2 regions of the Mesorhizobium sp. M0960 genome follow, and region 2 is predicted to be linked to the other one. Evidence: predicted binding sites of a transcription regulator. Region 2 holds the regulator's gene; the other holds the start of a gene.
What was found. Region 2 encodes PhoB, which activates phosphate uptake and scavenging genes when phosphate is short. Its sites were predicted from a motif close to TGTCATNNANCTGTCAT; they were not measured.
Positions count from the first base shown of each region.

Region 1 (15,469 bases), on a different contig from region 2:
TCTCGCCGACTACTTCAAGGCGAACAAGATGGAATACAACCCCGTCGTCTTCGAAAAGCTGGATGAGGTCAACGCCGCCTATGACGCCGGCCGCTGCGACGTCTACACCACCGACCAGTCGGGTCTCTACGGCATCCGCCTGACGCTCAGCGCGCCGGCCGACCATGTCGTGCTGCCCGAGATCATCTCCAAGGAACCGCTCGGCCCGGCCGTGCGCCAGGGTGACGACCAGTGGTACCACATCGTCAAGTGGACCTACTTTGCGCTGTTGCAGGCCGAGGAACTGGGCATCACCCAGGCTAATGTCGACGAGATGAAGAACTCGGACAATCCTGAGATCAAGCGCGTGCTCGGCCAGGAAGCCGACACCAAGATCGGCACCGATCTCGGCGTCTCCAACGACTGGGTCGTCAACATCGTCAAAGCAGTTGGCAACTACGGCGAAATGTTCGAACGCAATGTCGGTTCGGGCAGCCCGCTGAAGATCGCGCGCGGCATCAACGCGTTGTGGACCAAGGGTGGCCTGCAATACGCTCCGCCGATCCGCTGATCGAAATGTGATCCGGAAGACAGCTTCCTGCCTTCCGGTTTCTCTTTCCAGGGGATGGTCGCCAGAAGGGTGGTGGTTTAATGGCATCGCAGGAAATTCTTCGCGAGGAGCCAAGCCGCGGTTCCTTCATCAATGATCCTCGCGTCCGCGGCATATTCTTTCAAGCACTGGTCCTCGTCCTGCTGGTAGCGGGTGTCTGGTGGGTCACCCACAACGTCATCGCCAATTTGACGCGGCTGCACATCGCTTCCGGCTTCGGCTTTCTCAAGGGCCGCGCCGGCTTCGACATCAGCGAAAGCGCCATCGCTTATTCATCGGATTCGACCTATTTCCGTGCCATCCTGGTTGGCTTTATCAACACCGTGATCGTTGCTGTCGTCGGCATCATCACCGCCACCATCATCGGTTTCATCGTCGGCATAGGCCGGCTGTCGCATAACTGGCTGATCAGGAAGATCTGCACCGTTTATGTCGAGGTGTTCCGCAACATCCCACCGCTGCTGGTCATCTTCTTCTGGTATTCCGGCGTGCTCGCCGTGCTGCCGCCGCCGCGCGACAGCATCAATTTGCCGTTCGGCTCCTTTCTCAACCAGCGCGGCTTCTATTTTCCCCGCGCTATGTGGGGCGAGGGATCCTGGCTGATCCTGGTCGCACTGCTCCTCGGCATCGCCATGGCCTGGTTCGTCGCCCGCAAGGCGCGACAGCGGCAGATGGCGACGGGGCAGCCATTCCCGGTGTTCTGGACATCCATAGCGTTGATCGTCGGCCTGCCGCTGCTGGCCTACGCGCTGAGCGGCTTTCCGCTGAGCTTTGAATTTCCAAAGCAGTCGACCTTCAATCTCGTCGGTGGCTTTCAGGTCAGGCCCGAGTTCCTGTCACTCTATCTGGCGTTGTCCTGCTATACGGCCGCCTTTATCGCCGAGATCGTGCGCGCCGGCATCAGGGGCGTCAGCGCAGGCCAGACCGAGGCGGCCGCTGCACTCGGGCTGCGTTCGGGATCGATCCTCAGGCTTGTCGTCGTGCCGCAGGCGATGCGCATCGTTATTCCGCCGCTGACCAGCCAGTACCTCAACCTGACCAAGAATTCCTCGCTCGCCATCGCCATCGGCTATCCGGACCTGACGGCGACGGCTGGCACGGTCTTGAACCAGACCGGGCAGGCAGTCGAAGGCGTGGTGATCATGATGGCGGTGTACCTGGCGCTCAGCCTGATCACGTCGGCGGTCATGAACGTGGTGAACGCCAGGATGGCGCTGGTGGAGAGATAAGGCCATGCAAGAGCACGATATGTCCTGGGTGCGGACGGAGATGGCGCTGGCGCAGGCGGCGCCGTCGAGCGAGCGCGGCCTCGGCGCCTGGGTCCGCAAGAATCTGATCGCGTCGACCGGCGACACCATCCTGACCATCATCGGCATCGTGCTGGTTGCCATGATCCTGCCGCAGATCGTCAATTGGGCTTTCATCAACGCCCAGTGGACGGGACCGGACCGCACGGTCTGCGCCACCGTGGCGCAGGGCGGCATCCAGCCGGACGGCTGGACCGGCGCCTGCTGGGCCTTCGTCAACGCCAAGTTCGGCCAGTTCATGTTCGGCCGCTATCCCCTGGAAGAGCGTTGGCGCCCGATCCTGGTCGCCATCCTGTTCGTGGCGCTGCTGGTGCCGCTGCTCATTCCGCGCGTACCGCGCAAGGGGCTGAATGCCATTCTTCTCTTTTTTGCGCTGCCGGTCGTCGCCTTCGTTCTGCTGCTCGGCGGCATGTTCGGCCTGCCCTATGTCGAAACCCCGCTTTGGGGTGGACTGCTGGTGACACTCAGCCTGTCCTTCGTGGGCATCGCTGTGTCGCTGCCGGTCGGCATCGTGCTGGCGCTCGGCCGGCGCTCGAACATGCCGATCGTCAAGCTGCTGTGCGTGATCTTCATCGAGACGGTACGCGGCATCCCGCTGATTACGGTGCTGTTCTTTGCCAGCGTGATGCTACCGCTGTTCCTGCCGGCCGGCGTCAGCTTCGACAAGTTCCTGCGCGCGCTGATCGGCGTGTCGCTGTTTGCCGCCGCCTACATGGCCGAAGTGGTGCGCGGCGGCCTGCAGGCGATCCCCAAAGGCCAGTATGAGGGCGCCGATTCGCTCGGCCTCAGCTACTGGCAGAAGATGGGTCTGGTCGTCATGCCGCAGGCGCTGAAGCTGGTCATTCCCGGCATCGTCAACACCTTCATCGGCATGTTCAAGGACACCAGCCTGGTCATCGTCATCTCGATGTTCGACCTCCTCGGCATCGTCAAGCAGAACTTCTCCGACGCCAGCTGGGCAACGCCGCAGACGGCCAGGTCCGGCCTGGTGTTCGCGGCCTTCATCTTCTGGCTGTTCTGCTTCGGCATGTCGCGCTATTCAATGTACACGGAACGCCGTCTCGACACCGGCCACAAACGCTAAAAAGGGGACCTTGTCATGGTCATAGAAAACGCCGTCAGCGCGGAAGAGATCAAGGTCAATGCCGCCAAGATGCATATTTCCACCACCGATGTCGCCATCGACATCATCGCCATGCACAAATGGTACGGCGAATTCCATGTCCTGAAGGACATCAATCTAAAGGTGATGCGCGGCGAGCGGATCGTCATCTGCGGCCCGTCGGGCTCCGGCAAATCGACGATGATCCGCTGCATCAACCGGCTGGAGGAACACCAGAAGGGCAAGATCATAGTCGACGGCAAGGAACTGACCAACGATCTGAAGAAGATCGACGAGGTGCGCCGCGAAGTCGGCATGGTGTTCCAGCACTTCAACCTGTTTCCGCATCTGACCATCCTCGAGAATTGCACGCTGGCGCCGATCTGGGTGCGCAAGATGCCGCGGAAGCAGGCCGAGGAAATCGCCATGCATTTCCTCACGCGCGTCAAGATCCCGGAACAGGCCAACAAATATCCCGGCCAGCTTTCCGGCGGCCAGCAACAGCGCGTGGCGATCGCCCGCTCGCTGTGCATGAACCCGCGTATCATGCTGTTCGACGAGCCGACCTCGGCGCTCGACCCGGAAATGATCAAGGAAGTGCTGGAGACGATGGTCGGGCTGGCCGAGGAAGGCATGACCATGCTCTGCGTCACCCATGAAATGGGCTTTGCGCGCAAAGTCGCCAACCGGGTGATCTTCATGGACCAAGGCCAGATCGTCGAGCAGAACACGCCGGCCGAGTTCTTCGACCACCCGCGCCACGAACGCACGAAACTGTTCCTGTCGCAGATCCTGCACTGATCCTGTACGCCGGTTCGGAACAAGACCGGCGGACCGGGCTCGCTGCGTTGCTCAGGGCCTTACGCGTATTCGACGAGCGCTGACCGTGCGCGGCGCGAGAAGATAGCAAGCGTGCTTCAGGCCGCTCGAGTGGTCACCTTGCAACCTGGTAGCTAAGGCCGGCACGGATCATAAGCGCGCCGGCTGCGTTCATTGCCATTGGGAGTTGTATAACGAGCCGCGTTGGCGCGTGCGGCGGCAGGTCAAGGTTCATCCCGATGCTCATCCAACCGATCGATTATTTTCTCGTCGTCTGGTTCGCACTGGCGCTGGCTTCGACGCTTTATGTCGGCTTCGATCAATATCGCAACAATCCCGAGCCGGTGGTGATGAAATGGGGATTCATCCTGGTTACCCTCTATATGGGTCCGCTCGGCTTGCTGCTCTACGTGCTAGCCGACAAGGAGCCCCGGCCGGGCGAGCATGAACTCTTTACCCGGCCGCTCTGGAAGCAGGGCGTCGGCTCCACCATCCACTGCGTCGCCGGCGATGCCACCGGCATCATTCTTGCCGCCGCCGTCACGGCGGCGCTCGGCCTGCCGATGTGGATCGACCTGATCGTCGAATATCTCGCCGGCTTTGCCTTCGGCCTGTTCATCTTCCAGTCGCTGTTCATGAAATCGATGATGGGCGGCACCTATTGGGAGAATGTGCGCAAGAGCTTTCTGCCCGAGTTCATCTCCATGAACTTCATGATGGCTGGCATGGCGCCGGTCATGAGTTTTCTGATGATGGGCCGCGACATGCGCGCGATGGAACCGACGGAGCTTTTGTTCTGGGGCGTGATGTCGATCGGCGTCATCGCCGGCTTTGCGCTTGCCTACCCGGCCAATGTCTGGCTGGTCGCCCGCGGCTTGAAACATGGGCTGATGACACAGCGCCAACAGGCGGCCGGCACCGACGGTCGAGAGCAGCCCCACCAAGGGCAACACGCGCAGATGCAAATGCAGCAGGCCGACGCCAGCGGCCATCACGGGCAGCACCACGATATGGCTTCCCACAAAGGCAAAGGCGGCGCCGGTCATCACATGGAGACGGATGCCACGACCCCGCAAGTCGCCGCCCTCAGCATGGTCTCCCTGCTGGCCCTCGCCATCGGCATGATCGCGCCGGCGAACTGGCTGAACCTAACCTTGTCGGCGCGCGATGTCGGCGGGGTGATCATGCCGCAAGGCATGATCATGGATCGCGACACGCCCGCCGACGCAATGCGCGACATGGCCGCCACCGATCCGCGCCTCGTGACCGCCTCTTATGGTCTGCCGGCAAAGGGCGACCAGGACCTGCCGTTTCGAATGGAGAACGGCGTCAAAGTGTTCGAGCTCAGGCCTTCGGTGGTCCGCTGGCAGATCCTGCCGGACGTTGCGGTCGACGCTTATGCCTATAATGGCCAGATTCCCGGCCCGCGAATTCACATTCGCCAGGGCGACCGGATCAGGATCAACGTCACCAACGGCCTGCCTGAGGAAACGACGGTGCATTGGCATGGCCTGATCCTGCCGAACCAGATGGATGGGCCAGCCGAAATCACCCAGGCGCCGATCGAGCCCGGGCAATCCTATTCATACGAGTTCACCGCAACCCAGCACGGAACCTATTTCTACCACCCCCATGCCAAGCCGGACCGGACCCAGGCGCTCGGCCTCTACGGTGCGCTGATCATCGATCCCGCCAATCCCGCCGATGAGGTCGCGGCCGACCATGATTACGTCATCGAGCTTCAGGAATGGCTGGTGCGGGAAGGGCTGACCTACCCGTCGATGCCGATGGACGGCGGCATGCCGAATTTCTTCACCATCAACGGCAAGGCCTATCCCTCGACCGAGACGATTCCGATGAAGGTCGGCGAGACGCTCAAGGTGCGGTTCATCGGCACCAACAACGGCTTCATCCATCCGATGCACATCCATGGCGGACCGTTCGAGGTCGTTGCCCGCGACGGCGAGACGATCCCTGCCTCGGGTCGTTTCCTTGCCGATACAGTCAACGTCGGGCCAGGTCAGCGCTATGACGTGATCTGGAAGGCACAGCGTCCGGGCAAATGGCTGATCCATTGCCACATCCCGCATCACACCACGAACAACAATGTCGAGGAGAAGGGCGGCGGCGGGCTGATGGTCGTGATCGATGTGACATGACCGGCGTCGGCTTGGCTCGTTCCAACCGCTGCACCGGCCCGGACGCCATGCAGTGGCTGAAACCATGTTTTCTCTTAAGCTGATGTGATCTGCCAGACAGCGACGCCGGCAAGGGCGAGACCGGCAGCGCCCTCGATGGCCCGGGAGATGGTTTCGAACAGCCGTGGCTGGCGCGCGAAAAACTGTACAAGCCGTTCCCGAAACACGATCGACAATACCGCGACGCAGGACAGCGTCAGCGCCACGCCGACCATCATGGTGATGGCAAACAGGACGCCCGCTGCCGGAACACCCCTGGAGATCGCGAAAGTCATCGCGAAAAGCGTCAGCGGGCAGGGGATCAGGCCTGCCATCACGCCGACAGCCTCGCCTTCGTGCCTGTGGTGATGGCTGTGGCTCAAAGCGCGCCAGAGCATCCAGACGCCAATGAGGCCGAGCAGCCCACGACTGATATGCTCCAGAAGCGGAGCGCGGCCAACGCTGCCCAATGCTATGGAGACCAGTGGCAGCGAGAGAGCCGCAATCAGAACGGCAATCGTCACATGCGTGAACGATAGCGTGATAGACACGAGCAGGCCGCGCGAGACCTTCGCATCCGAACCGGCAAGATAGGTCGCCAGGACCGCCTTGCTATGACCCGGCGTCAGCGCATGGGCAGCCCCGAACACGACGCCCATCGGCAGGAAGGCCATGAATGCCAGCCAATTGCCTCCGGCCGCAAGCAGCTTGATCTGCTCGCCGAGCGTCAGATAGATCGTGCGCTGAAATTCGACGAGCGTCTGGAACATCGGACGAGACTAGCAGAAAATCGGCGAGCGTCAGTGCATGTGGCCGTGGTCATGCGTGTGCTCGTGAGGGTGCGGATGGTCGTTCTCTCCACGTTCCGTTGAAAACCGGACATTCGCCTCAGCCAGGGCTGGCATATGCTGGGACAGTTCGTCTTTCAGCGCTGCCGCGATCTTGTTCGCCGCCGACAGCGGTAAGGTTTCGTCCGCGGCAATTGCGATGTCGGCGTGCAATCTATGACCGACCCAGCGCGCCTTAGCATCGACAATATGGGCGCCCGCAACATGCTCGGCGGCATGTCGGATTTCATCCATCACACCGGGTTCGATTCCGTCCAGCATGCGGGTCAGCACCGAACGGGCCGATTGCCACACGATACCGAAGATCGCAATCGTGATCAGCAGGCCGACGATCGGGTCGGCCAAGGAAAAGCCGAGCCAGACGCCGATGGCTCCGATGACCACGGCAAGGCTGGTAAGTCCGTCGGTGCGGGCGTGGTAGCCGTCGGCAATGAGTGCCGCGCTGTTGATTTCGCGGCCGACGCGGATACGGAACACGGCAACCGCCTCGTTGCCGAGGAAGCCGACAATGCCCGCCGCCGTCAGCCAGCCGAGGTGTGTCACAATTTGTGGATTGATCAGCCTGTCGATGGCTTGATAGGCGGCGACAACAGCGCTGAACAGGATGATGAGCACGATGATGATGCCGGCCAGATCCTCGACCCGGCCCAAGCCATAGGTAAAGGTTCGCGACGGCTTGCGCCGCGCCAGCACGAACGCAATCCATAGCGGGATCGCCGTTGTCGCATCGCCGATGTTATGGATCGTGTCGGCCAGCAATGCCACGCTTCCCGACAGCACAACCACGACCATCTGCAACGCCGCGGTGATGGCCAGGATTACGAACGACCATTTGATTGCCCAGATGCCCCGGTCGGTGGTAGCAATTGTCGCATCGATGACGCCGTGGGTGTGACCGTGCGAACCGTGATCGCCGTGATGATGTGCGGCGTGCGAGCCGAACCCGAGCCAGTCCAGAATGCGGGCTACGATGGCATTCATAGATACTTCGCCAGCTGCTTGAGTTCCGCCAGCGAGTCGCCGCCGGTTTCCACGCTGTCCGTGAGGCAATGCTCGATGTGATCGTTGATCAGCTCGCGCTTGGCGCTGCTGATGGCCCTTTCGACGGCATGAAGCTGCTGCGCCAGATCAACGCAAGGGCGATGCGCCTCGATCATGGCCAGCACCGCCGCAAGGTGACCTTGCGCGCGCTTCAGGCGCTTTATGATGGAAGGATGCGAGGCGTGGAGGTGATCTGACATGCTTGAGCATATCCTCCCGGGGAGGATACGCGTCAAGCGCTTTGTCAGCCGTGCAACTCCAGAGACGCTTCACCTTGAGCATGGCTTGTTCTATGCCTTCCGCATGAAGAAGCTTGCCCGTTTTCTTGGCCTGCTGGTCGTTGCAACAGTGCTTGCCGCAGCGCTGGGCACGCTGCTGCCGCGCCCGCTCTGGCCGGCGGCAGTTGCCGATCCGATCGGCGCAAGCCACCGCATCTTGGTGCTGCAAAATCCGATCCACACCGACATCGCCATCCCGGTCGACGACGATATGCGCCGGCGCTTCCATTTCCTGGTCGATGCCGGCATTCCTGCCGACATGGCGGAGGTCCGCTACATCGTCTTCGGGTGGGGCGGCCGCGCCTTCTATCTGGAGACGCCGACCTGGTCGGAGCTGAAGCCGATGCCGGTGATGAAGGCGCTGACCGTCGATGCCTCGGTGATGCATGTCGACATTTCCGGCGACATCGCCGAGCCGCATCCCGACGTCGCCGGCTTCGACATCGGCGACGAACGCTTTGCAGCGCTGCTCGATTACATTGCGGCAAGCTTCCAGCGGGGGCCGAACGGGGCCATTCCGATCGAGAATGCGGCCTATTCCCGCTTCGATCGTTTCTTCGAAGCCAATGGCCATTTCAACGCGCTGATCGGCTGCAACACCTGGACGGCGGCGGCACTGCGCACGGCCGGGCTGCGCACCGGCTGGTGGAACCCGCTGCCAGCCTCGCTCGGCCTGTCGATGCGGCTTCACAATTGAAGAGGGTTCCGGCTGATCAACGCCGCGATCCTTCGAGCCCTCCTTTCGCCAATCTCTAACGTTGCAGGACCTAGCAAGGCGCCGAAACTGCCAATCTCCCTCCTTGTGGGGGAGATGTCCGGCAGGACAGTCCCGCCGGCCTATCGAGCTTTTTATCGCCGATCCCCAGACTCGCGCGCCCGCTAGCCATAAAGCCAATCAAGATCGGCGGCGAGCTTTTCGGGTGAGCGCATCGCCAGGAACAGGTTGCGGGCCATCGCCACCGGCCCGGCCGCGTGCCAGGCGAGGCGGTTGACCGCGCCGCGGCGGGCGACCTGGGCGACGCGCGGCCGCCGCGCCTGTTCCCAAGCGGCAAGCGCGCCGCTGAGATCGGCAGGCGAGGTGGCAACGAAGCCGGCAAGCGTCGCCGCGTCCTCGATCGCCATCGCCGCGCCCTGTGCGGCAAAGGGCGTCATCGCATGCGCCGCATCGCCGATCAGCGCGACGCCTTCCGGTGTCGTCCACCGCCGCTGCTCGACGGTGTGGATCGGCCATGCCGTCCACGGCGCCGCCTCGCTCGCCAGACGGACCAGCGCCGGCGCGGTACCGCGCATGGCACTGACGAGGCTGGCGGGGTCGGCATGCCCCGACCAGCCCTCGGCGATTCGCTCACCCCTGGTGAAGGCGGCGAGATTAAAGACAGTGCCACGGCTGACCGGATAGGCGACCATATGGAAGCCGGGATAGAGGAATGCAGTAACGCAATCGGGCGCACCGATCATGCCGAAGGCCTGTCCGGCGAGGCTGTCCGCGGCCACCGTGGCTCGCCAGGCAAGCTCGCCCGAGAATCGGCTTCTGACAAAGTCGGCCTCCGTGCGGGCCAGCTTTTCTCGCACCGACGACCAGACGCCGTCGGCTCCCACCAGCAACGATGCCTCGGTTTCGATGGTCGTGCCGGCAATCTCGACTGTTGCGGTGATGCCATTCGGTCCGGATGCTACGCTGCCGACGCGGGCGCCGGTGACAAGCTCGAACTCGGGTCGCTCGGCTGTCCGCGCCATCAGCGCTGACTGCAGATCGCCGCGGTGGGCAACGAGATAGGGCGCTCCCCAGCGCGTTTCGGCGGCCTGGCCAAGCGGTACGCGCGCCAACTCGCGCAGCGTGGCGGCATCCTTGAGCACGACCGCCTCCGGCCGCACCGCCGTCGGCAGCAGCCGATCGAGTACGCCGAGTTGTCGAAGAATACGTGTCGCGTTGGGCGACAGCTGGATGCCGGCTCCGGCAGCCTCGAGGTGCTGCGCCTGTTCGAACAGTTTTATCCGATGGCCGCGCTCGGCGAAGGCCAGTGCCGCGGTCAGCCCGGCGACGCCCGCCCCGGCGATGACCACATGCCGGGACTGCGTTTCTCGCATCAGGCTTGTCGCGGAAGAATCAGGCGGCCTGGTCGATATAAAGGCAGCCCGGCGGCACCGTTTCCAATGCCTTCAGCTTCGGCGAATAGCGATAGAGCGTCGAGCAGTAGGGGCAGACCTTTTCATTGTCGTCGCCCATGTCGAGAAATACATGCGGATGGTCGAAAGGCGGATTGGCGCCGGTGCACATGAATTCCTTGACGCCGATGTCGATTGCCGGATAGCCCGCATCGTTCTGGAAATGGGGAATGGAACCGCCTGCCATCGTCGTCTCCTGATCTTGTCGATTGGATCTGGATCATAACCCGTCTCTTTGCAAGATCGATGAAATGAAACTGTCGCAAAAGCCTGTCAGAGGATAAGTTAAGCCGGTTAAGGCTGGCGCCGACGGCTGGTGTAGGAAGAGCAGGAACCATGAACGAACTGAAGCCGGTGCAAAGCGAATTCATCACCATCGAGGCTGCGAGCCGCGAAGGCGGCAATCCTGACCGCTTCGTCAACCGCGAGTTTTCCTGGCTGCAATTCAACCGGCGCGTGCTCGAGGAATCGCTGAACGCCAATCATCCGCTGCTCGAGCGCGTTCGCTTCCTGTCGATATCGGCGGCCAATCTCGACGAGTTCTTCATGGTCCGCGTCGCCGGTCTTGCCGGCCAGGTGCGCGAGGGCATCGTGCTGAAGAGCCCGGACGGGCGCACCCCCGAGCAGCAGCTCGAACAGCTGTTGCGCGAGGTCGAGCGCCTGCAGGAGGACCAGCAGAACAGCCTTTCGGCGCTGATGCTGCAGCTCAACAAGGAAGGCATCGAGAGCATCACCCGCGATGCGCTGACCAAGGACGAGAAGACCTGGCTCGAGGACCATTTCCAGGAGCAGGTGTTTCCGGTCCTGACGCCGCTGTCGATCGACCCAGCGCATCCGTTTCCGTTCATTCCCAATCTCGGTTTCTCGATGGCGCTGCAATTGCGCCACCGCAAGAACGGCGAGGAAATGAGCGCGCTTTTGCGCCTGCCGGTAGCGCTGAGGCGCTTCATCCGCTTGCCGGATCGCAAGCATCACGTCCGCTTCGTTCCGCTCGAAGAGGCGGTCAGTCTCTACATCGGCAAGCTGTTCCCCGGCTACGAGGTCAAGGGCTCCGGCACGTTCCGCATCATCCGCGACAGCGATATCGAGGTCGAGGAAGAATCCGAAGATCTGGTGCGGCTGTTCGAGACGGCGCTGAAGCGTCGCCGCCGCGGCTCGGTCATCCGGATCGAGTTCGACAGGCTGATGCCGTCCGAATTGCGCGACTTCGTCGCCGGCGAGCTTGGCGTCTCGGCCAGCCGCATCAGCGTGCTTACCGGGCCGCTGGCGCTTAGCCAGATCTCGGAGATCGTCGCCGTCGCTCGCGACGATCTGAAGTTCACGCCCTACAATCCGCGCTTCCCGGAGCGCATCCGCGAGCATGGTGGCGATTGCTTTGCCGCCATCCGCGAGAAGGACATCATCGTCCACCACCCCTACGAATCCTTCGACGTGGTGGTGCAGTTCCTGCGCCAGGCGATGGCCGATCAGGAAGTGGTGGCGATCAAGCAGACGCTCTACCGCACCTCCAACGACAGCCCGATCGTGCGGGCTTTGGTCGACGCCGCCGAGGCCGGCAAGTCGGTGACGGCGCTGGTCGAGCTCAAGGCGCGCTTCGACGAGGAGGCCAACATCCGCTGGGCGCGCGACCTCGAGCGCGCCGGAGTCCAGGTCGTCTTCGGCTTTCTCGAGCTGAAGACCCACGCGAAAATGTCGCTGGTGGTGCGGCGCGAGGATGGCAGGCTACGCAATTACGTGCATCTCGGCACCGGCAATTACCACCCGGTCACCGCGCGCATCTACACCGACCTGTCCTTCTTCACCACCGATCCGACGATCGCGCGCGATGTCGCGCAATTGTTCAATTTCATCACCGGCTATGCCGAGCCGGCCGAGCAGATGCGGCTGGCCATATCGCCGTTCACGCTGCGCAACCGCATCCTCAAGCATATTTCGGACGAGATCGGCCACGCGCTGGATGGCAGGCCGGCTCGCATCTGGATGAAGATGAATGCGCTGGTCGATCCGATCATCATCGATGCGCTCTACGATGCCAGCCGCGCCGGCGTCGAGATCGATCTCGTCGTGCGCGGCATCTGCTGCCTGAGACCGCAGGTGCCGGGCCTGTCGGAGAACATAAGGGTGAAGTCGATCGTCGGCCGCTTCCTCGAGCACAGCCGCATCTACTGCTTCGGCAACGGCCACGGCCTGCCATCGGACGGGGCGATCGTCTACATCTCCTCGGCCGATCTAATGCCGCGCAATCTCGACCGCCGCGTCGAGACCATGGTGCCGATCACCAATCCAACTGTGCATGAACAGGTGCTCGGCCAGATCATGCTCGGCAACATCATGGACAACCAGCAAAGTTTCGACGTATTGGCTGACGGAACCTCCCGGCGCGTTGTGCTGGAGGAGGGCGAGGAACCGTTCAACGCGCAGGAATATTTCATGACCAATCCGAGCCTGTCCGGACGGGGCGATGCGTTGAAGTCGCATGCGCCCAAGCGCATCGCGCAGTTCAAGCGCCGCAAGAAACAGAACGCAGCGACGGGCTGATGATTTCAGCGTCCCAGGGCCGGCTTCAGGACCGCCGACCGCTGTCCATCATCGATATCGGGTCGAACTCGATCCGTCTTGTCATCTATGAAGGGCTGGCGCGCTCGCCGACCTTGCTGTTCAACGAAAAGATGCTCGCCGGCCTCGGCCGCGGCATCGTTTCGACCGGAAAGCTCGATCCCGAGGCGGTGACGCGCTCGATGGAAGAGTTCCGCCGTTTCCGCGCGCTCTCCGACCAGGCCGGCGCCGAGCGCATGTATGTGTTGGCGACCGCCGCCGCCCGTGAGGCGGTCAACGGCCCCGACTTCATCCACCGCGCCGAGGATGTACTCAAGACCGAGATCCAGGTGCTGAGCGGCCGCGAGGAAGCCCATTATTCGGCGCTCGGCGTCATCTCCGGTTTCCACCCGGCCAACGGCATCGCCGGCGATCTTGGCGGCGGCAGCCTCGAACTGATCGATATCGACGGCGAGGCGATCGGTGACGGCATCACCCTGCCGTTGGGCGGCTTGCGCCTGCAGGACATGGCGAAGAACTCGCTGACCCAGGCGGCAAAGATCACGCGCGAGCAACTGGCGCGGGCGAAATTGCTGAAGGGCGGACAGGGCAGGGCCTTCTACACGGTCGGCGGCACCTGGCGAAACCTCGCCCGTCTGCACATGGAAATGACCAACTACCCGCTCGGCGTCATGCACCATTACGAGATCGGCATCGAAAGCGCCGCGAGCTTCCTCCGGCAGGTCGCCAAAGCCGAGATCGATAAGGTCAAGGGCATCGAGGGCGTCTCCAAGAACCGCCGCTCGCTGCTGCCCTACGGCGCCATCGTGCTGCAGGAGATCATGGCGGCGATGCAGCCGTCGAAGATCATCGTGTCGGCGCTGGGCGTGCGCGAGGGCTTTCTCTATTCGCTGCTCGACAAGGCCGAACAGAAAGCCGATCCGCTGATCTCGGCGGCGGAAGAGCTTGCCCGCCTGCGCTCGCGATCGGTCGACCACGCGCATGAGCTTGTCGAATGGACCGGTAAGGCCTTCGCTGCCTTCGGCATCGACGAAACCAGGGATGAGGCGCGCTACCGCCACGCCGCCTGCCTGCTCGCCGATATCGGCTGGCGCGCCCATCCCGAATATCGCGGCAAGCAATCGCTCAACATCATCGCCCACGCCTCGTTCATCGGCGTCGACCATCCCGGCCGCGCCTTCCTGGCGCTTGTCAGCCTGTTTCGCCACGAGGGCGTGTTCAATGAAGCCGCTCCGGAAATCCGCGGGCTGGCGACACCGCGCTATCTCGAACGCGCCCGGGTATTGGCGGCGCTGTTGCGCGTCGTCTATCTGTTGACCGCGGCAATGCCGGGCGTCATGCCGCGGCTGAAATGGGAAAACCGCGGCAATGGCGTGCTGGCGCTAGTGCTGCCGGCAGCGCTGGCCGATCTTTACGGCGAGCGGCCGGCTGGCCGGCTGGCACAGCTGGCAAGAGTCACCAACCGCCGACTGGTGCTGGCGGTCGAGGGCGGGCCGAGTATGTCTGTGAAGTGAACGGGCGGTCCAAGGCAGCATTTCGGGACGGTGGGGTAAACGCGGAGCGAAAAATTCCATGACCATCCCATCGTCATCTCCGTCCGTAGCTGCAGCAGAAGCGCTCGGCTTCGATCCAGCGATCCACCGCAAGCTGCTTGCCGGGCTCGAGTCCGGCCTGTTGCGCGACCTGCACATCGTTCTCGCTGCCCGCTCCGAGAAGGTCTTCCTGGAGCACTATGCCGAGGGCAGGGACGAAGAATGGGGGCGCCCGATCGGGCAGATCGCCTTTGACGCCGGCACGCTGCACGATCTGCGCTCGGTAACGAAGAGCATCGTCAGCCTGCTTTACGGCATTGCCCTCGACACGGGACTGGTGCCGCCACCCGATGCGCCGCTCTTCGCGCTGTTTCCCGAATACGCCGATCTCGCCGCCGATCCCGCGCGTGAGAAGATCACGATCGGCCATGCGCTGACGATGACGCTCGGCATGGAGTGGGACGAAAACCGTCCCTATAGCGATCCGCAGAACAGCGAGATCGCGATGGAGAACGCGCCCGATCGTTATCGCTTCATCCTTGAGCGGCCGATCATCGCCGACCCTGGGAGCCGCTGGATCTATTCCGGCGGCAGCGTCGCGCTGGTTGGCGCGATCATTGAAAGAGGCTGCGGCAAATCCCTGCCGGATTTCGCGCGCGAGGCGCTTTTCGCGCCGCTTGGCATCGAGCGCTTTCACTGGTCGGCTGGTGGTGACGGCGTCGCCTCCGTAGCGTCCGGCCTCAGGCTGGCGGCCCCTGATCTTTTGAAGATCGGCCAACTCCTTCTTCGCAAGGGTCTGTGGAATGGAGAGAGGATCGCGTCGGAAGGCTGGATAAACGCGTCGTTAACAGCCACAATCTCGACGCCGGACGGCCTTGGTTATGGCCGGTTGTGGTTCACCGGCGACGCGCCGGCGCCAGCATTCGCCGCCCCGAAATCATGGTATGGGGGTTTCGGCAATGGCGGACAGCGGCTCTGGCTGATGCCCGAGGCCGACATCGCCGCCGTGATCTATGCAGGCAAGTACAACGCCCAGGATGCCTGGGTGACGCCG
Region 1 is NZ_JAMYNN010000003.1:406,790-422,258, reverse strand. Features, by position in the region: gene NKH63_RS10340 (amino acid ABC transporter substrate-binding protein) at 1-550, shown strand, start outside; gene NKH63_RS10335 (amino acid ABC transporter permease) at 631-1,818, shown strand; gene NKH63_RS10330 (amino acid ABC transporter permease) at 1,823-2,980, shown strand; gene NKH63_RS10325 (amino acid ABC transporter ATP-binding protein) at 3,050-3,799, shown strand; gene NKH63_RS10320 (multicopper oxidase domain-containing protein) at 4,057-5,976, shown strand; gene NKH63_RS10315 (HoxN/HupN/NixA family nickel/cobalt transporter) at 6,051-6,764, opposite strand; gene NKH63_RS10310 (cation diffusion facilitator family transporter) at 6,795-7,823, opposite strand; gene NKH63_RS10305 (metal-sensing transcriptional repressor) at 7,820-8,083, opposite strand; gene NKH63_RS10300 (TIGR02117 family protein) at 8,187-8,858, shown strand; gene NKH63_RS10295 (FAD-dependent monooxygenase) at 9,041-10,249, opposite strand; gene NKH63_RS10290 (zinc-finger domain-containing protein) at 10,269-10,514, opposite strand; gene NKH63_RS10285 (RNA degradosome polyphosphate kinase) at 10,664-12,865, shown strand; gene ppx (exopolyphosphatase) at 12,865-14,397, shown strand; gene NKH63_RS10275 (serine hydrolase domain-containing protein) at 14,456-15,469, shown strand, end outside.
Region 1: a site for PhoB is predicted at 10,575-10,591, ahead of NKH63_RS10285 (RNA degradosome polyphosphate kinase). Genes of this name have one in related genera too.

Region 2 (15,469 bases):
CCCGGGCAAGGTGTTCACTCTGCAATTCAACTCGCCCAAACAAAAACAGCCTGCAACGCGAGTGCAGGCTTCGCCTTGATCTTTTCCGACAACCGGATTCTACTTTTCGGGATCTAGCGCATGTCGAGCAAAAGTGTGCAGCGGTTTTGCGACAACGACATGCATAAAACAAGAACCTAAGCGCGTCGCATGAGGCCGGGTCGACCGCGATGCGCTTTAGTGGCGGCTTCGTCTGGCCTCGACATGTCGCGCCAGTTCCGGCATTTCGAAGACATAGTCGCTCCAGGCCGATTCCGGAATCTGGCCGGCGAGATAGCACTCCAGCAAAAGCCTCTGCTCGTGGTCGAGCGGCCTCGGTGTGCGTTCATGGTCCAGCCCAAGTGAATGGAACAGATTCCTGGTCAGGCCCGCGACAGTGAAATGAATCGACATTTGCGGTCTCCTCCTTGGCCGCTCAACGCCGAACGTGGGGCTAAGGTTTCAGCAACGGCCGGCCGGTAACGCCGGATTGATCGCGGTGCGGATCCGGCCGGGTGCTTCAAACTTCGCCGTGGCGCGAGTTCGCCGGCGTTGCTGCCGGTTCGTCTCAATCTTGAAATAAAAATGTAATATTGAATTTACGCCAGCGGATATAATACACTAGAACTAAAGTCTCTGGTGGCGGTGCGGTCTACTTCAATTAGGTAAACCTGATTTAGCCAGTACTTATCCATAGTCGACAAAGAAATCCTGTTCTCGGCGCAACAAGGACAATGGTCGCTCCAATGACACGCTTCTGGCTTCTCACGATTCTGATGCTGGTGTCGGCAATAGCCGTTGCGCTCGGCACGTCCTCCTCCTATGCGGATAGCTGCGGCGCGATCAGGAGCCAATTGCTTTCGGCGGGGCGTGGCGCCGGGACCAGCCCCGAGCTTGCCCAACTACGCCGGCAACTCGCCGCGATTCAAAGGCTGGAGAGACAGCGCCGATGCACGGCGAAAACGGCCGGGTTCTTCTTCAACCCCTGCGCCGACCTCGTAAGCAGCAAGGCGGAGGTGCAACGGCAGATCGCCAGACTGTCGAATTCGGGCAGGGACACCTCCGGCCTGAAGGCCAGGTTCGTCGCGCTAGGCTGCGCCGCCCCCGCTGCCAAGAAGCAGCAGGCGCAGCAGAACCAGCCGCAGGCACAGCAGCGCACAGCACCAAAACCTCAGTCCGCAGGCGCAATAATGGGTGGCAATCGGATGCTGTTTTGCGTTCGCTTGTCGGACGGATATTTCTTCCCCGCGCCAAAATCGCAGTTCGCCAAGAACGACGATCTGAAGGAAACGGTCGATCAGTGCCGCTATATCTGCGACGATGCCGGCGTCGAACTCTATACGCTGAGCGATGCCACCCGCGAGACCGAAGAGATGATCGCGCTCGAGACGCAAAAGCCCTATGTGGAGCTTGCGACCGCCTTCAGGTACCGCGACGACGCGAACTTCAAGGCCTGCGATGTCAAGCGCTATTACCAGCGCGTCGCCGAACTCAGGGCACGAACCGTGACACCGGCCAACATGAGCAACGCCATCATTCCGTTGCCGACGGCAAAGCCGGATTTTGGCATCGTCGCGGAAGTTCCTGAATCCGGGATCCAAACCGCCGGTACCGCTCTCGCAGGGGAAAAAACGCTGGTTGCCGAGGTACCAGGGGCTGCCCAGCATCAGTCGGTCGAAAGAGCGATCGGCGCGCGGCCGGTGAGAGTGGTCGGGCCGGCCTTTTTCCCGGCGGACTGACCACGGCAGGCGATGTCCCGAGACGGCGAACGGCTGGCCGGATAGCCGCTTCAAGGCCTACAGCCGCACGCATCGACCGACGGCCGGTTGGTTATTCGCAGACCATGCGGGCCCGTTTGCCGGGCTGGCTGACATTCCTGCAGGTGAGCGGCTTCGCCGGCTCCGATGACAGCATGGGCGGATTGGCGACCTTCCTTCGTGGCGCTGCAACGGAAGCTGCGCTCCGGCGCACCGCCGGCCTTTTCGGCGTTTGAGGCGCCACAGGAAAGACATCGGTCTCCAGCTGCGACTGTTCGGCTTGCGCCTGCGGAGAAGGCCGGTCCCAGAAACGGCGAACATCGAGCGGCTTGGGAATGATCACGGTGCCGTCATAGCTGCGCGCACAGCCGGTTCCCAGAAGCAGCGCCAGGCACAGGAAGACAGGCAGAATCCGTCGAAACATCAGCAACACCCCTGCAAGCTTATAACGCTGCTTCGGCCCAACCGACAACCGGCGGAATAGTGCAGAGGGAGTAGGTAAGGTGAAGTAGAAATCGTCGCACTTCCAGTCGAAGGCCCCGCTCGAAAGATCGAGCGCCGGGTCGGGCGCGGATGGAGGTCCAGCGCGAGGCGAGTTAAAACCTTGCGATTCGTCACCGCTTCCAGCGTAAGGCCATGGTGCGATCGCACCATACCCAATGGCGCGCTCAGTCGCGACAATGGGATATTCGAAGTTCCGCTCCTCCAGTTACGGGCGGGAGCAGCGACCGCCGGCAAGAAACAGGGTCAGATTTACCCCAACGGACCTGTTTCGGCGATGGCGCGGCCATGACACGTTCTGGCTGCATGCAACGCGCTCCCGTCCGGCTTTTTTCTTCTCAAGGTCAGTGGCTGCTATCGTCGAGCGGACAAAGCCGGCCGGAATTCACGCAAGCTGCTGATTCCAGCGGCAAACCGCGGCCCATGCCGACAAAGCCCGCGGCCGTTCCTTCTTAACCCGGCTGGACGACGTTACCGGAGCGACATGAAACTGTCATGCGACTGTAATAATCGGGGGCTATTGGCCTCAGCGGGCGCCGGAGGAATGGCGCCGAGAGACCATATTCCGAACAGGAGCAGGCCACATGAGACATTTCATCCGCTCGGCGGCCGTTGCGATTGCAATGGCTGCGGCGACGACTACCCTCACCCTGTCCGCCGCGCTCGCCGCGGACATCTCCGGCGCCGGCGCCACCTTCCCCTACCCGATCTATGCGAAGTGGGCCGACACTTACAAGAAAGACACCGGCATTGGGCTTAACTATCAGTCGATCGGTTCCGGCGGCGGCATCAAGCAGATCAAAGCCAAGACCGTTACCTTCGGCGCTTCTGATGCGCCGCTGAAAGGCGAAGAGCTTGAATCGTCCGGATTGGCTCAGTTCCCGATGGTGATGGGCGGCATCGTTCCCGTCGTCAACCTCGAAGGCATCAAGCCGGGCGAGTTGGTTCTCGACGGCCCGACGCTGGCCGACATCTTCCTCGGCAAGATCACGAGCTGGGATGACGAGGCGATCAAGAAGCTCAATCCCGACGTCAAGCTGCCTTCGCAGGCGATCGCGGTCGTTCACCGTTCCGATGGGTCGGGCACGACGTTCAACTTCACATACTACCTCGGCGACGTCAGCGCGGACTGGAAAGAAAAGGTCGGCGTCGACAAGGCCGTGGAATGGCCCGTGGGCATCGGCGCCAAGGGCAATGAGGGCGTTGCCAACAACGTCTCCCAGACCGGCGGCGCGATCGGCTATGTCGAATACGCCTATGCCAAGCAGAACAAGCTCACCCACACCGATATGATCAACAAGGACGGCAAGAAGGTCGAACCCACCGCGGCGGCATTCTCGGCGGCAGCGGCCAATGCCGACTGGAGCTCGCAGCCGGGCTATGGCGTCATCCTCGCCAACGAGCCGGGCGCCGAGTCCTGGCCAATGACGGCGGCGACGTGGATCCTCCTGTACAAGAAGCCGGACGACGCGGCGACCACCGGCGAAGCGCTCAAATTCTTCGCCTGGGCATACGACAAGGGCGACGAGATGGCCGGCGAGCTGGACTACGTTCCGATGCCCGACAAGGTGGTCGAGAGCGTCAAGGCCATGTGGGCCAAGGAAGTCGTCGGCAGCGACGGCAAGCCGCTCTACTCGGCTATGTAATCTCCTCCAGGGAGGGCGTCGACGGCGCCCTCCCTGTTGCCTTCAATCGCGAGGACCCAATGACCATCGCTTCCGATGCCATGCTATCATCTGCAGCCCGGGCCAGGGAAGCTACGGTGCGGCGCTTCGCGCTCACAGACGCCATATTCCGCGGACTCACCCGCGCTTCCGCAATTCTTGTGCTGGTCATCCTCGGTGGTGTCGCAATCTCGCTGTTTGCCGGCTCATGGCAGGCCCTGTCGTCCTTCGGGTTCTCTTTCCTGACGACTGAAAGCTGGAATCCGGTAACGGAAAAATTTGGCGCGCTGGCGCCGATCTACGGCACGCTGGTCACGGCGGCCATCGCCATCCTGATCGCGGTTCCGATCGGCATCGGCATTGCCGTGTTTCTCACCGAACTCTGCCCGCGCCCGCTCAGGCGCCCGATCGGCATAGCGGTCGAGCTGTTGGCCGGCATTCCCTCGATCATCTACGGCATCTGGGGCCTGTTCGTGTTCGCGCCGTTCCTGCAGACGACGATACAGCCCTTCATCATCAACATCTTCCACGGCGTGCCGGGACTATCCAGCCTTTTCGCCGGCCCTCCTTACGGCATCGGCCTTCTGACCTCGGCGCTGATCCTCGCCATCATGGTGCTGCCCTTCATCACCTCGATCACCAAGGACGTCTTCGATACGGTGCCGGCGGTGCTGAAGGAATCGGCCTACGGCATCGGTTGCACGACCTGGGAAGTGACCCGGCGCGTGGTCATTCCCTATACCCGCATCGGTATCATGGGCGGCGTCATGCTTGGCCTCGGCCGCGCGCTCGGCGAAACCATGGCGGTGACCTTCGTCATCGGCAACGCCCACCGCATCAGCGCCTCCCTGTTCGCGCCGGGCACGACCATCTCGGCGACCATCGCGAATGAATTCACCGAGGCCGACGGCGATCTCTACACCTCTTCCCTGGTTTCGCTCGGCCTGATCCTGTTCGTCATCACTTTCCTGATCCTTGCCGCCGCCCGCTATATGCTGATGCGGATCGACGCCCGTACGGGAGCCTGACCGATGTCGACATCCTCATCGCTCCACAGCCGCCGCAAAGCCAGAAATTCGGTGATGATGGCGCTTTGCGTCGTCGCCGCCGGCATCGGGCTTGCCTGGCTGGCGCTCATTCTCGGTGCACTGGTCTATAAGGGCACAGCCGGGCTTTCGTTCGCGGTCTTCACCGAGATGACGCCACCGCCAGGCGAGGCCGGCGGCCTGCTCAATGCAATCGCGGGCAGCCTGCTGATGACGATCATCGCCGTTGTCGTCGGCACGCCGATCGGCGTGCTGGCGGGAACCTACATGGCCGAATATGGGCGTTTCTCGCGCATCACCACCGTCGTGCGCTTCATCAACGACATCCTGTTGTCGGCGCCGTCGATCATCATCGGCTTGTTCGTCTATGAGTTGATGGTGCGGCCAATGGGGCATTTCTCGGCCATAGCCGGCGCCGTTGCGCTTGCCATCCTGGTCATTCCGGTGGTCGTGCGCACCACTGAAGACATGCTCAACCTGGTGCCGAACGCGTTGCGTGAAGCCGGCGCCGCGATCGGCGCGCCGCGCTGGGTGGTGATCCGTTCGGTCGCCTACCGCGCCGCATTGTCCGGCATCGTCACCGGCATATTGCTGGCGATAGCACGCATTTCCGGCGAGACGGCGCCGCTGCTCTTCACCGCGCTCAACAACCAGTTCTGGAGCAGCAATATCAACGCGCCGATGGCCAGCCTGCCGGTGACCATCTTCCAGTTCGCTCTCAGCCCTTACGAGGAATGGCAGCAACTGGCGTGGACCGGCGCACTCATAATCACCCTGACGGTTCTGGGCTTGAGCATCCTCGCCCGCAGCCTTACCGGACGCAGAGAGGACAGATGACACAGATGTTGTCCGCGGACATGACGATGACCGAGACGGTCGCCGAGAAGACGAAGATCGAGGTCAAGAACCTCAACTTCTACTACGGCCAGAGCAAGGCGTTGAAGGACATCACCTTGTCGCTGCCCGAGCGCAGCGTCACTGCCTTCATCGGCCCTTCGGGCTGCGGGAAATCGACGCTGCTGCGTGTGTTCAACCGCATCTACGAACTCTACCCGAAGCAGACAGCCGAGGGCCAGGTGCTGCTCGACGGCAAGAACATTCTCGACCGCTCGCAGGACCTCAATCTCCTGAGGACCAAGATCGGCATGGTGTTCCAGAAGCCGACGCCGTTCCCGATGTCGATCTACGAGAACATCGCCTTCGGCGTCAGGCTTTATGAGAATCTGGGCAAGTCCGAAATGGACGGCCGCGTCGAACAAGCGTTGAAGCGGGCCGCGCTGTGGGGCGAGGTCAAGGACAAGCTCAACGCCAGCGGCTTGAGCCTGTCAGGCGGCCAGCAGCAGCGGCTTTGTATTGCCCGCACCGTGGCGGTGAAGCCGGAAGTCATTCTGCTCGACGAGCCGGCTTCGGCACTCGACCCGCTGTCGACCGCCAAGATCGAGGAACTGATCGACGAATTGCAAGCCGACTACACGATCGTCATCGTCACCCACAACATGCAGCAGGCGGCGCGCGTATCGCGCCAGACCGCCTTCATGTATCTGGGTGAACTGGTAGAGTTCGACCGGACCGAGAAGATCTTCACGTCGCCCCGCGAGAAGCGCACGCAGGATTACATCACCGGCCGCTTCGGCTGAGCCGTTCCGATCACGCATATGAGGACAGGACCATGGGCGAACACACAGTCGCTTCTTTCGACGAGGATCTCGAGCAGATCAGCAAGCTGATCCGCGACATGGCCGACCTCGCCGGTTCGATGGTCGGCGGGGCGACCAAGGCCCTGTTGAATTCTGACAACGTGCTGGCGCAACGCGTCGTTTCCGACGATGCCATCATGGATGCGCGTCAACGCGAACTGGACGACCGCGCCATCACCCTGATCGCCAAGCGCCAGCCGATGGCCCACGATCTGCGCCATGTCGTCGGGGCGATCCGCATGGCCGGCGATCTCGAACGCATCGGCGACCTTGCCAAGAATATCGCCAAGCGTGTGAGTGCGGTCGGCCTTAGCGTCACACCGCGCGACCTATCGCATTCCATCGATGCGATGGCGCAGCTGGTGCTCATCCAGGTGCAGGGCGTCATCGAGGAGTATGCTGCAGGCGATGCGGCCGCGTTGGCCAAGCTACGCGCCGCCGACGAGCGCATCGACGTCAAATATACGTCGGTGTTCCGCGAACTGTTGACCTACATGATGGAAGACCCGCGCAACATCACCGCTTGCACGCATCTGCTGTTCTGCGCCAAGAATCTGGAGCGGATCGGCGACCATGTCACCAACATCGCCGAAAATGCGTATTATGTGCTGACCGGCGAGCAATTGCCGGTCAATCGTCCGAAGCAAGACGAAACGACAATGTCCGCACCGGCGACATGATGGGGGTGCCCAGCCGATGATCGCACCACGCATAATGGTGGTGGAGGACGAGGAGCCGTTGGGTGTGCTGCTCCGCTACAATCTCGAATCCGAAGGCTACCAGGTCGAGGTGGTGACACGCGGCGACGAAGCCGAGATCCGTTTGCAGGAGAATGTGCCCGATCTTCTGGTGCTCGACTGGATGATACCAGCGGTTTCCGGCATCGAGCTCTGCCGCCGGTTGCGGGTGCGCCCCGAAACCGAACGGCTGCCGATCATCATGCTGACCGCGCGCGGCGAGGAGAGCGACCGGGTACGCGGTCTTTCGACCGGCGCCGACGACTATCTGGTCAAACCGTTTTCGACACCGGAATTCATGGCCAGGGTCAAGGCGCTGCTGCGCCGCGCCAAGCCGGAAGTGCTGTCCAGCGTGCTGAAGGTCGGCGACATCGTGCTCGATCGCGAATCGCACAGGGTGTATCGCAAGAAGACCGAGATCCGGCTCGGGCCGACCGAATTCCGGTTGCTCGAATTCATGATGCGGCATCCGGGCCGCGTCTTCTCGCGCAGCCAGTTACTCGATAATGTCTGGGGCGAGACGATCTATATCGACGAACGCACCGTCGACGTGCATGTCGGGCGGCTGCGCAAAGCCGTCAACAACGGCCGCATGCCTGATGTCATCCGCACCATCCGCGGTGCCGGCTACGCGATCAGGGAAGATTGACCCGCCCAGTCAGGCTACGTTCTTTCTGACGCCGGGCCTCATTTGCGCGCCCGGCGCGAAAATCTGCTGGTCGACGAAGCTTAACGCCCGCATTGCACAGCCTTCGCGGATCAGCGGCAATTCGTTCGGCTCGGTATCGAAGGAGATCGAGCCCGAATGCTGGCCGCCGGCGGTCTGGGCGATGGCCTTCCGCAAGGCCGGCTCGATCAGATCAAAGGCGGCGGCACTGGCGCCGACCATTGCGACCGGTGCCGGATCGATCAGCGCGAACAGCGAGCCGAGACCGAAACCCAGCGCTTCGCCGGCCTTGCGGTAGGCTTCGCGTTCCGGCCCGTCCTTCTCGCGCGCCCGAACCACCAGCGCGCGCATGTCGGCGTCGCTGACGTCGGCGACCGGTTGGCTGTCTTCGCTCATCTGCGTGGCGTTGCGCCAGATGGCGTAATTGCCGGCATAGGCCTCGATGCAGCCGCGCCGCCCGCAACGGCAGAGCGCGCCGCCCGGACGATGGATCATGTGGCCAAACTCGCCGCCCGAGGAATGCGTGCCGGTGAACAGCTCGCCCTTCAACACCAGCCCCATGCCGATGCCGTGCGAAAGCAGGATGGCGATGAAGTCGTCGCGATAGCGATCCGGATCGCGCCAGCGCAAAGCCACCGCCATCATATTGCAGTCGTTCTCCACCGTGGCCGCGATGCCGAATTCATCTTCCAGCATGTCGGCAAAGGCGATGTCCGTCTGGGGCGTGATCGGCGACCACAGCATGGCGCGTGCAGGGGAGTCGGTAATTCCCTGAATCGCCAGGGCGATGCGGGCGACACTGCGGACGTCAAGATCTGGATCGTCCAGCCGGCGCCGGACGATGGCCATGCATTCGCGGATCAGTTCGTCGCGCGGCATGGTCAGCGTGTCCAGCCGGCGCTGTTCCTCGGCGACCACCTGCCCCGCATAGTCGATGATGGCGGCCGACAGGAAATTCAGCGACAACACCACGGTCAGCACCGCCGCCGCTTCCGGATTGAGGGCGAGGCCGACCTGCGGACGACCGCGTTTCAACGAAACGGGTTCGCTTGCCTTGCTCTCGGCGAGGATGCCTTCCCGTATCAGGTCGGAGGAGATCGCCGATATGGTCGAATGGCTGAGGCCGGTGGTTGCGGCGATCTCCGTACGCGATGGCTGGCCGGCCCGGCGCACGGCCGAGATCACCATCGCCCGGTTGCGCCGGCGCAAATCGTCATGGCGGATTCCGACCGACATCGTTTTGCTTTCCTCCCGGTTTGCCGCGGCCGCTCATGAACCGGAAGCCGTCGGTAATGCCGACAAATAGTGTCGGATGAGGCAAATAGTGTCAGATGCAGGGGGCGCTGTCATCGTTTATTCCGAAGCTCGAAAAAAGTCGCAGCAACATCAAAATCCATCAGAATCGATGTTGACAGCAGCGGGAGATCGGGCCAGTATTTTTTCGAGGCTCGAAAAAATTAGCGCCTCTAAGCTGGCCTTTGGGGCCAATTGGTCACGCCGTACGCGGCGCAGGGAGGATATGATGAAGAAATTCACGACCGCCATTCTGGCGGGTGTCGCCATGACGCTGGCGCTTGCGTCGGTGGCGCAGGCTAAGGACAAGGTCATCGGCGTTTCCTGGTCGAACTTCCAGGAAGAGCGCTGGAAGACCGACGAAGCCGCAATGAAGGCGGCCATCGAGGCTGCCGGCGACAAGTATATCTCCGCCGACGCACAGTCCAATCCGGGCAAGCAGCTCACCGACGTCGAGAGCCTGATCTCGCAGGGCGCCAACGCACTGATCATCCTGGCGCAGGACGCCTCGGCGATAGGGCCGGCCGTGCAAAAGGCGCTGGACGAAGGTATTCCGGTTGTCGGCTACGACCGGCTGATCGAGAACAAGGACGTCTTTTACCTGACCTTCGACAACAAGGAAGTCGGCCGCATGCAGGCCCGCGACGTGTTCAAGGTGAAGCCGGAAGGCAACTATGTCTTCATCAAGGGCTCGGGCGCCGATCCGAATGCCGATTTCCTTTTTGCCGGTTCGATGGAAGTGCTGAAGGACGCCATCGACAGCGGCAAGATCAAGAATGTCGGCGAGGCCTATACCGACGGCTGGCTGCCGGCCAACGCCCAGAAGAACATGGAACAGTTCCTGACCGCGAACGACAACAAGGTCGATGCGGTGGTCGCCGCTAACGACGGCACTGCCGGCGGCGTCGTCGCCGCACTGACGGCGCAAGGGTTGGCTGGATCGGTTCCGGTCTCGGGCCAGGACGGCGACCACGCCGCGCTGAACCGCATCGCGCTCGGCACACAGACGGTCTCGGTGTGGAAGGACGCGCGCGAGCTCGGCAAGAACGCCGCCGAGATCGCCTCGCAATTGGCCGACGGCAAGCAGATGACCGACATTGCCGGCGTGAAGGATTTCACCACGCCCGGCGGCAACACCGTAAAGTCCCTGTTCCTGACCCCGGTCGCCATCACCAAGGACAACCTCAACGTCGTCATCGACGCCGGCTGGATCAAGAAAGAAGAGGTCTGCGCGGGCGTGGCGGCGGGCGCTGTTCCGGTCTGCAACTGATCCGAGTTTCCGAGAAGTCCGAACGCCGCGGCCGCTTGCCGCGGCGTTTTTTCAAGAAAGAATTGTTTTTCCGCTTCCGGCGGATAACTTCTAGGCTGCTTCCGGCATCCGCGGCAGACGGCAACCCGGCGGGAGAAACATCATGACCGACACGACTTCCAACACGCCGGTCGACAGCTCGACGGCAGACCGGGCGCGGGAATCGGAGGCCGGCGTCGTTGCCCGATTTCTCAAGGCAACCGAACTCGACACGCGCATGCTCGGCATGGTCGGCGCGCTGCTGGTCATCTGGGTCGGGATCCACATACTGTCGGGCGGGCTCTTCCTGACGCCGCGCAATCTCTGGAACCTTTCGGTGCAGACCTCGTCGGTGGCGATCATGGCGACCGGCATGGTGCTGGTCATCGTGATGCGTAACATCGATCTTTCCGTCGGCTCCGTGGAAGGCGTGATCGGCATGGTGATGGGCGTGGCGCAGGCCGAATTCCTCGTCCGCATCATGGGATTTCAGCTTGGCAGCCCCTGGCTGTGGGTCATCGCACTGGCCGCCGGCCTGGTGCTCGGCCTGGCTATCGGAGCGTTTCAGGGTTTCATCATCGCCTATCTCCAGGTTCCTGCCTTTATCGTGACGCTCGGCGGATTGCTGGTCTGGCGCGGCATGGCATGGCTGATCACCAGCGGGCGCACCGTTGCGCCGCTGGACAGGACCTTCCAGCTGATGGGCGGCGGACCACGGGGCTCGATCGGCGCCACCTGGAGCTGGATCGTCGGTGTCCTCGCCTGCGCGGCCGTTGCCTTCATGCTCTTCAACGGCCGCTCGCAGCGCAAGCGCTTCAACTTTCCGCTGCGCCCTGTCTGGGCGGAAAGCTTGCTCGGCGTGATAGCCTGCGCCGCCATCCTCGGCGCCGTGTGGATCGCCAATTCCTATCCTTGGCCGGTCGGCATCGTACGCCAATATGCCCAGCAGAACGGCATCACCGTTCCCGAGGGCGGGTTGTTCATCGCCCACGGCATCGCCATACCTGTGCTGATGGCCGTGGCCGCGGGCATCGTCATGACCTTCATCACCAGACGCACCCGTTTCGGCCGCTATGTCTTTGCCATAGGCGGCAATCCGGAAGCGGCCGAACTCGCCGGCATCAACACACGCTGGGTCACCATGAAGGTGTTCATGATCATGGGCGTGCTGGCCGCGATCAGTGCGGCGATCGCATCGGCGCGCCTCAACGCGTCGACTAATGCGCTGGGGACCCTGGACGAGCTGCTGGTCATCGCGGCGGCCGTGATCGGCGGCACGTCGCTCGCCGGCGGCTCCGGCACGGTGCTCGGCGCCATGCTCGGCGCGCTTTTGATGCAGTCGCTGCAATCCGGCATGGTGCTGCTCGGCATCGATTCGCCGCTGCAGAGCATCGTTGTCGGCGCCGTGCTGGTGGTCGCGGTGTGGCTCGATACCGTCTATCGCAAACGGGTCTAGTGAGGAGAACGAGCATGGCAGACAGGACCGCTCCCACGGGCACGCCGCTGATCGACATGCGCAACATCTCGATCGCCTTCGGCGGCATTCGCGCCGTCGACGATGCCTCGGTCGATCTTTTTCCGGGCGAGGTGATGGCTTTGCTCGGCCATAACGGTGCCGGCAAATCGACGTTGATAAAAATCCTGTCCGGCGCCTACAAGCGCGATGCGGGCCAGATTTTCGTCAACGGCGAGGAGGCTTCGATCTCCAATCCCCGCGACGCCAAGAAGTACGGTATCGAGACGATCTACCAGACGCTGGCGCTGGCCGACAATGTCGACGCGGCTGCCAACCTGTTTCTCGGCCGTGAGCTGATGACCGGCTGGGGTACGCTCGACGACGTCGCCATGGAGGCTGAGGCGCGCAAGGTGATGGGCAGGCTCAATCCGCGCTTCCAACGCTTCAAGGAGCCGGTGGTAAAGCTTTCGGGCGGCCAGCGGCAGTCGGTTGCGATCGCCCGCGCCATCCTGTTCAACGCCCGCATCCTGATCATGGACGAGCCGACAGCGGCACTCGGGCCGCAGGAGACGGCACAGGTCGGCGAACTGGTCAGGCAGCTCAAGGCCGACGGCATCGGCATCTTCCTGATCAGCCATGACATCCATGACGTGTTCGAGCTTGCCGACCGCGTCTGCGTCATGAAGAACGGTCGGGTTGTCGGCACGGCGCGCACGACCGATGTCACCCAGGACGAGGTGCTCGGTATGATCATCCTCGGCAAGTGCCCGCCCGGCGCCATCCCAGGGCCGGGCGCCCTGAAGATCGCGGCCTGAACGAGAATTAGCCGGCTAATCACAAGTCGCCAAAATGTGCCAGCAGTCACCATGCTTTGGCCTCGCCATTGTGTTGGCGTCGGGAGTTGCCCATAAAGATGCCGAACCGTCCACGGGACGTATCGGCAATTGAAGAAACTCTTTCCGACCGTAGCTTTCATCGCCGTCGCGCTGATCAGCCTGACGATGGCGGGTTTTGCCTATTTTGCCACCCAGGAAGCCGCCCGTATAAAATTCGAGGCGACGGCGGACGACGCGCTTAACCGGATCGAAAGCCGCATCGACCTGGACCTGTCGCTGCTGCGCTCAACCCGGGCATTGTTCGATGCGCGCAATGGCGGTATCTCGCAAGGCGAGTTCAAGGCTTTCTTCAACGCGCTCGACATCGACAATAATTTCGCCGGCCTGCGCGGCATCGGCTTCCTCCGCCTGGCGAAAACTGAAAACGAGGCGGCGGTCGAGCGCGATATCCTGCACGATCACGGCGCAAGCCATCCGATCTATCCCGACACGAACTTGCCGTGGCGTACGCCCATCGTGCTGTTCGAGCCGCTGGACCCGTCCAATAAATCCAGCATCGGTTATGATATGTTCACCGGGCCGGTGCGGCGCGAGGCGATCGAAAAGGCGATGGTCGACGACCAGCTGCACGCCAGCGGGCTCGTGCAGCTCGGCAAGGATACGGGTGCCGCGCAGACCTTCACCGGGTTCCTCGTCTTCGTCCGGCTCAATGTCGAAACCGCGCCGGACGCCGTCAACGCATCGAGATCTTCGACTGCCGGCTTCCTCTATGCGGCCTTCCGCTCCCGGGACCTGTTCCAGGCTGCGCTCAGCCGGGCACCTCTGTTGCCGGTCAACACCGAAATCTATGACGGCGCTGTGAACAGTGACAACCTGCTGTTCCAGTCGGAAACGCCGCCTGTTTCGGCCCTTGGCGACAGGCTGCTGATCACCCGCAAGATCACCGTTGCCGGTCGGCCGTGGGTCGTCCTGTTCAGGCCGACAAGTGCTTTCTCGCAACCTTCCTCGCGTGCCATTCCGGTGATGCTCGGATTGTTCGGGCTACTGCTTGCGGGCGCCATCGCGCTGGTGGCCCGCTATCAGGAGCGGGCCTATGAGGCGGTCTCGCTGCTTCACGAAACGACCGAAAAGAGCCTGCTGGAAAAAGACCTGATGCTGCAGGAGATGAAGCATCGCATCAAGAACTCGATCACGCGGGTGCTGGCAATCGCGCGCCAGACAGCATCGCACACCGCCGACGTCCAAGAGTTCTCGGCATCATTTTCGGCTCGGCTGCAGGCGATGGCGGCTTCCCAGGACATGCTGACGCGCTCACGCTGGCAGAAAGCCGATCTCGGCGACCTGCTGCGCATCGAGCTTGGCCAGGTGTTCGGAAGCGAGCTTCCTGAAGGGCTGTTGTCGGGACCGGAGGTTCTTCTCGACGAAAAGACGACGCAGGCACTCGGCCTCGTCTTTCACGAACTGGCGACGAATGCGCTGAAGCATGGCGAAACCGGCAATTCAGTCGGTGCGCTCAAGGTCGACTGGTCGCTCGAAGGCCGCGGCGGAGCCCGGACATTGGCTCTCAACTGGCGCGAGGCCGGGCAGAGGAAGCTCGAGACACCGGCGAAGAGCGGTTTCGGCACCAGACTGATCGATCTCAACGTCACACGCGAGTTGCGTGGCACAATCAGGCGCGATTTTCACGAAAACGGCTTGAACGTGGAAATCAAGGTTCCGCTGCCGGCTTGAAACGCCGTCTCGTGAGCCGCATCGCGACAGCGCTTTGGAAGTGCAAACGCGGAGACAGGTGGTCTGCCTCCGCGTTTGCTGTTCGCCTGGAGCTCGAAACTAGTTGCAGCGAGCTGTGTAGATCCGGCCGTGACGATCTCTGTATTGGCAGTAGCCATTTTGCAGGCGGCGAACCAGCAGACCGCCAATCGCACCAGCGCCAGCGCCGATCAAAGCGCCCTTGCCGCCGCCGACAGCGCCACCAATAAGCGCGCCGCCCACAGTGCCGATACCCACGTTCTCTTCCGTGGTGGTGCAGCCGCTGATCGCAACCACGGCAACCATGGCAATAATCATCTTCCGCATGGAGTCATCCTCACTTTGTCCTCACTTTAACAAGCTCCAGCCGCCATCTAGCATGAAAGTGCGGCCTCTGCGCGCACGATTTCATTGTTGATTAAGATAGTCTTTTCGGACGTGCGCCGTTCGATGCTACCACGAACTCGGAAATCTCCAAGGACGCATCGAGCGTGGCGTCGGGATGCACATTCCAGACAATCCTGTCATAGCCGTCCTCGAGCGCAGGATCGACGGCAAGACATTTGGCGCCGACATGTTGGGCTTGGCCCTGCCGGTCGATGACCGCGAACGGGCGCGCCGCCGTGCACTCGGCCGCGGTTTCAATGGAATCAAGCAGAGGCGAGCTCGATCAGATCAACTGGGACGCGGCGGTCAGGACGATCGCGGCCATAAGCGCAAAGGCGGCGAAGCGAAGGGGCAAAGCACGAGGCGCGGGCGC
Region 2 is NZ_JAMYNN010000002.1:236,893-252,361, reverse strand. Features, by position in the region: gene tolA (cell envelope integrity protein TolA) at 1-79, shown strand, start outside; gene NKH63_RS06220 (hypothetical protein) at 217-432, opposite strand; gene NKH63_RS06215 (DUF2865 domain-containing protein) at 765-1,757, shown strand; gene NKH63_RS06210 (hypothetical protein) at 1,849-2,199, opposite strand; gene pstS (phosphate ABC transporter substrate-binding protein PstS) at 2,861-3,922, shown strand; gene pstC (phosphate ABC transporter permease subunit PstC) at 3,982-4,968, shown strand; gene pstA (phosphate ABC transporter permease PstA) at 4,972-5,823, shown strand; gene pstB (phosphate ABC transporter ATP-binding protein PstB) at 5,820-6,623, shown strand; gene phoU (phosphate signaling complex protein PhoU) at 6,656-7,363, shown strand; gene phoB (phosphate regulon transcriptional regulator PhoB) at 7,380-8,069, shown strand; gene NKH63_RS06175 (ROK family protein) at 8,079-9,323, opposite strand; gene xylF (D-xylose ABC transporter substrate-binding protein) at 9,610-10,650, shown strand; gene NKH63_RS06165 (sugar ABC transporter permease) at 10,793-12,124, shown strand; gene NKH63_RS06160 (ATP-binding cassette domain-containing protein) at 12,139-12,939, shown strand; gene NKH63_RS06155 (CHASE domain-containing protein) at 13,069-14,691, shown strand; gene NKH63_RS06150 (YMGG-like glycine zipper-containing protein) at 14,791-15,036, opposite strand; gene NKH63_RS06145 (hypothetical protein) at 15,380-15,469, opposite strand, start outside.